One region of the Rhizobium sp. CCGE531 genome, then DNA from elsewhere that is predicted to be linked to it. Evidence: predicted binding sites of a transcription regulator. Region 1 holds the regulator's gene; the other holds the start of a gene.
What was found. Region 1 encodes HrcA, which represses chaperone genes, less so after heat shock. Its sites were predicted from a motif close to GTTAGCACTCNCNNNNNGNGAGTGCTAAC; they were not measured.
Positions count from the first base shown of each region.

Region 2: a site for HrcA is predicted at 1,255-1,283, ahead of groES (co-chaperone GroES). Genes of this name have one in related genera too.

Region 1 is NZ_CP032684.1:539,356-542,767, reverse strand. It holds gene grpE (nucleotide exchange factor GrpE) at 1-436, opposite strand, end outside; gene CCGE531_RS02695 (GFA family protein) at 651-1,085, shown strand; gene hrcA (heat-inducible transcriptional repressor HrcA) at 1,110-2,198, opposite strand; gene rph (ribonuclease PH) at 2,370-3,086, shown strand; gene CCGE531_RS02680 (VOC family protein) at 3,301-3,412, shown strand, end outside.
Region 2 is NZ_CP032684.1:896,622-900,033, reverse strand. It holds gene CCGE531_RS04445 (bifunctional riboflavin kinase/FAD synthetase) at 1-87, opposite strand, end outside; gene CCGE531_RS04440 (TIGR01459 family HAD-type hydrolase) at 103-951, opposite strand; gene groES (co-chaperone GroES) at 1,342-1,638, shown strand; gene groL (chaperonin GroEL) at 1,715-3,355, shown strand.

The DNA of each region.
Region 1 (3,412 bases):
ACTTCTGCCCGACCGGCTCGAGCTGGCGCACGCCGTGGCGATCGAGAGCGGAAAGCATGGAACGCTCGGTCATCTCGACGCCTTCGATCAGCGTGTTCAGGCCGGCATCGCCGCCGGCGCGCGCATCGTCCGGGATGGCATCCAGCGTACGGCGCAGGTTGTCCGCCACCGAAAGCATGTCGCGGGCGAAGCTTGCCACGGAATAGGACTTTGCATCCTTCACATCGCGCTCGGTGCGGCGACGGAGGTTGTCCATCTCGGCAGCGAGGCGCAGGTAGCGATCGCGCAGTTCGCCGTTCTCGGCCTTCAGCAGCTCAACCGGGTCCGGCTGAGACGGCTCGGCCGCATCAATGGTTTCCGCTGCATCCTGCGCGAAATCCGCTGACGTGTCGGCCGCCGTGGCATCAGGTCCGGTTTTTGTTGTTTCGTCGGTCATGACGGTCTCCGAATTGCTTGGTCTTTGGATGTGCCCGATATCGAGGTTTGGCCGGAAAAAATCAAGGCTTTGTCGAGAAGAACAGCCAATTCCCGGCTTTACGGCGGCAGCAATACGCCTCTGCGCTCTTGAATACCGCTCGGGACGCCGGGTGTTCAGCCCTCCTCCCCGGTGGTATGCTGAAATGCATCTCAGCACAGCGTGGGGTGACTCAATGTCTAATGGCAAATCTCTTTCAGGCAAGTGTTTCTGTGGCGCAGTGGAAATTGCGGTCGATGGCGAACCAATGGCGATGGGCTATTGTCATTGCGATTCCTGCCGGGAATGGTCGGCGGGACCAGTCAATGCCTTTTCGCTCTGGCCGCCACAGGCCGTTCACATCACCAGGGGCGCGGACAAGATCGGCAGCTACCAGAAAACCGAGAAGAGCGTGCGCAAGTGGTGCACGGTCTGCGGCGGTCATCTTTTGACCGAGCATCCGCCATGGGGCGTAACCGATGTCTATGCCGCCATGCTGCCCGGTCTCGATTTTCAACCGGCATTGCACGTCAACTATGAAACCACGGTGCTGCACCTGAGCGACGGGCTACCGAAGCAGAAGGATTTGCCGGCGGAAATGGGCGGATCGGGGATGCTGCTTCCCGATTGATCTTCGCCGCCAGATCCCGTCTTATCAGATCCCCGGCCGCGTCAGCCGCGAAATCAGCTGGGCGGTGTAATCGACCATGGGCACGATGCGGGCATAGTTCAGCCGTGTCGGACCGATGACGCCGACCGCGCCGACGATCCGATCGTCGTCGTCGCGATAGGGCGCGACGATGAGCGAGGAACCGGAAAGCGAGAAGAGCTTATTTTCCGAACCGATGAAGATGCGCACGCCCGGCCCGCTTTCGGCGAGATTGAGGATCTCGATAAGGCTGTCCTTCTTCTCGAGGTCGTCGAAAAGAAGGCGCAGGCGATCCAGATCCTCGGCGCCGCCGATCTCGGCGAGCAGGTTGGAATGCCCTCGCACGATGAGCTGCGTCGGCTTGCCGTCGTCATCGCCGCCGGACCACACGGCAATGCCGCGCTCGACCAGCTGATGGGACAGACTGTCCAGCTCCTGGCGAACGCTCTGCTTGAGGCTCTGCAGTTGCCGCCGTAGTTCCGGCAGCGTCTGGCCGGTCATATGGGCGTTGAGGAAATTGGCGGCTTCCGTCAGCTGCGACGACGTCGTGCCGGCCGGCAGTTCGATAATGCGGTTTTCGACCTGGTCGTGATCGCCGACGAGCACGGCAAGCGCCTTGGTCGGCTCTAGGCGAATGAATTCCACATGCTTGAGTACCGGATCGCTCTTGGAGGTGATCACCAGGCCGGCGCCGCGCGAAATGCCCGAGAGCACGCGGCTCGCCTCCGACATCATCGATTCCATCGGCTGATCGCGATTGCTGCCGCGCACCTGTCGGTCGATATTGGCCCGATCCTCGGCGGAGAGATCGCCGACCTGCATGAAGGCATCGACGAAGAAACGCAGCCCCATCTGCGTCGGCAACCGGCCGGCGCTCACATGCGGTGAATAGATGAGCCCGAGCTCCTCCAGATCGCTCATGACATTGCGCACCGAGGCCGGCGACAGGGACATGGGCAACAGGCGCGACAGATTGCGCGACCCAAGGGGTTCGCCATTTTCCAGATAGCCTTCGACGATGCGACGGAAGATTTCCTTGGAGCGTTCGTCCAGTGCGGCAATGACATCCGGGACCGACGATGTCGTGAATACCATTTCGCTGTCAGATCCATTCCGTTGAGCCTTAGGCAAAATATAATCATTCGGTTAGCAATGGCAAAAGGGAAAATAACACTGGGGCCGCCGAGAGGTTCCGCGGCCTGCTTTTCCTTTGCAAAAGCGGCCTGTGGGTCGTAGAAGCGGTCAACGAACATTCAGGAGAGTGGAATGCGGCCTTCAGGCAGAAAAACCGACCAGATGCGCAAGGTGTCGTTCGAGCGCAATTTTTCCAAGCATGCGGAAGGCTCGTGCCTGGTCAAGTTCGGCGATACGCATGTGCTCTGCACGGCGAGCCTGGAGGACAAGACGCCGCCATGGCTGCGCAACAGCGGCAAGGGCTGGGTCACGGCTGAATACGGCATGCTGCCGCGCGCGACCGGCGAGCGCATGAAGCGCGAAGCCGCCGCCGGCAAGCAGGGCGGCCGCACGCAGGAAATCCAGCGCCTCATCGGCCGGTCGCTACGCGCTGTCGTCGACCTCAAGGAACTGGGCGAACGTCAGATCACCGTCGACTGCGACGTCATCCAGGCGGATGGCGGCACGCGCACGGCCTCGATCACCGGCGGCTGGATCGCGCTTTACGACTGCCTGAAGTGGATGGAAAGCCGCAACATGCTCAAGGTCGAGCGTGTGCTGAAAGATCACATCGCCGCTATCTCCTGCGGCATCTTCGCCGGCCAGCCTGTCATCGACCTCGACTATCTTGAGGATTCCTCGGCCGAGACCGACGCCAATTTCGTCATGACGGGCAAGGGCGGCATCGTCGAAATCCAGGGAACGGCTGAAGGCGCCCCCTTCAGCGAAGAGGAATTCGCCACGCTGATGCATCTTGCCAAGACCGGCATCGCCGAACTGGTGGAGCTGCAGAAGCAGGCGATTGCCTGAGGGTATCAACGAATGTGGAGCGTGCAGCCTGCCCCTCATCCGGGCCCTGAGTTTATCGAAGGGCGGCCACCTTCTCCCCGTCTCGACGGGGAGAAGGGGCAAGACGCACCTTCCGTCATCTCTCTTCATCATGCGGGAATCGGAGGACGATCGAGATTGAGGTCGTCCCCTCTCCCCGCCTGCGGGGAGAGGGTTAGGGTGAGGGGCTAATCCGTTGAGCAACGCGATACTCTCAGGCGTCCTTGAAACCGCGCTCTATGCGGACGATCTCGATGCGGCCGAGGCCTTCTATGGCGGCATTCTCGGACTGCAGAAAATCTCGCGCG
Region 2 (3,412 bases), 360 kb from region 1:
GCCGTCGAAATTGCCGATGGCGATGACACCGCCCTTCAAGGCATCGGGAAGCGGCTCGCGGGTCTCGTTGCGATGGAAAACGGTCATCGTCTGCCACTCTCCTCAGACAAGGCGCGGCATCCACCACTTCGGCGAAGCCTGCTCGCGTGCCAGGAAGGCACCGAGGGCGGCCTCATCCGTATGCCCCTCGACGACATATTCGCGGGCGTGGATGCCATGGCTGATATAAAGGAGATCGAGGCCATAATCGAGCGCGCCGCGCACGTCGGTCGGCATGCCGTCGCCGATCGCGACCACGCGGGACAGCGGGAATTCACTGCGCACTTCGCGCGCCGCGGCGAGCGCTGCATCATAGATCGGCTGGTGCGGCTTGCCGGCGATGCGCGTCTCACCCCCGAGCCGCTCGTAATAGGCGGCCATGGCGCCGGCGCAGGGGATCATCCGGTGGCCGCGCTCGACCACGAGATCCGGATTGGCGCAGATCAGCGGCACGTTGCGGGCCGACCAGGCCGTCAGCATATCGGTATAGTCGTCGGGCGTTTCGGTCTCGTCATCGAAGAAGCCAGTGCAGACGATGCTTTCGGCCTCGCCCGCATCGACACGCACGACATCAAGACCTTCGAGGATGCCGGTATCCCGCTCCGGACCGAGGAGAAATACCTTCTTCGGGCCTGCGGCGATCAGCTTACGCGTCACATCGCCCGACGTGACGATGCGATCGTAGGCGCTGTCGGGAATGCCGATCGCCCGCAACTGCTCGACCACCTTGGGAGCAACGCGCGGAGAGTTGGTGATGAGCACGACGGCTAGCCCTTCGCCGCGGGCGGCTTCCAGCGCGATGGGGGCTTCCTCATAGGCGGAGACGCCGTTGTGCAGCACCCCCCAGACATCGCAGAGCGCCACATCATAAAGTCCGCCGATTTCGCGAAAGCTTTCGATCCGTTTGCCCATGCCGTCCTCGCACCTAATAAATCACGGGCTGACATCGCAAACCGGCCGGCAAATTACAAGAGCGGCCCGCAAGGTTTTTGCGACGCACAAGGCCCGGAAAGCGGCTCCGGAACGGGAAGATGACGATCAATGAGAGACAATCCGGGCTTTCGCCCCGGACGTGAAAAGCAGGGCGCCCACCTGACAAGATAGCCACGATGGTCACCAGCGCCGTTAATTATCCTCGACACAAGCCGAGGCGCGCCGCAAAAAATTCACAGTGCTGTTCTTGACTCGTCTGGGAGCCACCCCTAAATCACCGTCGCTAGCACTCCCAAAGGCTGAGTGCTAACATAGCCCATACGGATCCCCCGCTGATCCGTGAATGTCATTTGATCGAGGGATTAGACAATGGCAAGCACCAATTTCCGCCCCCTTCATGACCGCGTCGTCGTTCGTCGCGTCGAGTCCGAAGCAAAGACCAAGGGTGGTATCATCATTCCCGACACCGCCAAGGAAAAGCCGCAGGAAGGCGAAATCGTCGCCGTCGGCTCCGGCGTTCGCGATGACTCCGGCAAGATCGTCCCGCTCGACGTCAAGGCCGGCGACCGCATCCTGTTCGGCAAGTGGTCGGGCACCGAAGTCAAGCTTGACGGCGAAGACCTTCTCATCATGAAGGAAGCCGACATCATGGGCATCATCGGCTAATCCAGCCGATTTCCCCTTTTCCGATACAGCTGACGGGCCATAAACCCGGACAATGCGAATTCAGGAGTTTTTAGACATGGCAGCTAAAGAAGTAAAATTCGGCCGCAACGCCCGCGAAAAGATGCTTCGTGGCGTCGATATCCTCGCTGACGCAGTGAAGGTCACGCTCGGCCCGAAGGGTCGTAACGTCGTTATCGACAAGTCCTTCGGCGCTCCGCGCATCACCAAGGACGGCGTCACCGTCGCCAAGGAAATCGAACTCGAAGACAAGTTCGAAAACATGGGCGCCCAGATGGTCCGCGAAGTTGCTTCGAAGACCAACGACATCGCCGGCGACGGCACCACGACCGCAACCGTTCTCGCCCAGGCCATCGTTCGCGAAGGCGCCAAGGCCGTTGCGGCCGGCATGAACCCGATGGACCTGAAGCGCGGCATCGATCTCGCCGTTGCCGAAGTCGTCAAGGATCTCCAGGCCAAGGCCAAGAAGATCAACACGTCGGAAGAAGTCGCACAGGTCGGCACGATCTCGGCAAACGGCGAAAAGCAGATCGGTCTCGATATTGCCGAAGCCATGCAGAAGGTCGGCAACGAAGGCGTCATCACGGTTGAAGAAGCCAAGACCGCCGAAACCGAACTCGAAGTCGTCGAAGGCATGCAGTTCGACCGTGGCTACCTCAGCCCCTACTTCGTGACCAACCCGGAAAAGATGATCGCCGACCTCGAAGACGCGTTCATCCTGCTGCACGAGAAGAAGCTCTCGAACCTGCAGGCCATGCTCCCGGTTCTCGAAGCCGTCGTTCAGACCGGCAAGCCGCTCCTCATCATCGCTGAAGACGTCGAAGGCGAAGCTCTTGCTACGCTCGTCGTCAACAAGCTGCGCGGCGGCCTGAAGATCGCTGCCGTCAAGGCTCCGGGCTTCGGCGATCGCCGCAAGGCCATGCTGGAAGACATCGCCATCCTGACGGGCGGCACTGTCATCTCCGAAGACCTCGGCATCAAGCTCGAGTCGGTTACCCTCGACATGCTCGGCCGTTCCAAGAAGGTTTCGATCTCCAAGGAAAACACCACGATCGTCGACGGCGCCGGCGCCAAGTCCGACATCGAAGGCCGCGTTGCCCAGATCAAGGCCCAGATCGAAGAAACCACCTCCGACTACGACCGCGAGAAGCTGCAGGAACGTCTTGCCAAGCTCGCTGGCGGCGTTGCCGTTATCCGCGTTGGCGGCTCGACGGAAATCGAAGTCAAGGAAAAGAAGGACCGCATCGACGACGCTCTCAACGCGACGCGCGCTGCCGTTCAGGAAGGCATCGTACCGGGCGGCGGCACTGCTCTGCTGCGCTCCTCCGTCAAGATCACCGTCAAGGGTGAAAACGACGACCAGGAAGCCGGCGTCAACATCGTTCGTCGCGCTCTGCAGGCTCCTTGCCGCCAGATCGCTGAAAACGCTGGTGATGAAGCTTCGATCGTTGTCGGCAAGATCCTCGACAAGAACGAAGACAACTTCGGCTACAACGCTCAGACCGGCGTCTACGGCGACATGATCGCCATGGGCATCGTCGACCCGGTCAAGGTCGTTCGCACGGCTCTGCAGGACGCGGCTTCGGTTGCTTCGCTGCTGATCACCACCGAAGCCATGATTGCCGAACTGCCGAAGAAGGATGTCCCTGGCGGCATGCCGGGCGGCATGGGCGGCATGGGCGGCATGGACATGATGTGACAAGGCCAACGGCCTCATCACGGGAATGTCCATAAAGCTTCGCCCATGCATCTTTGA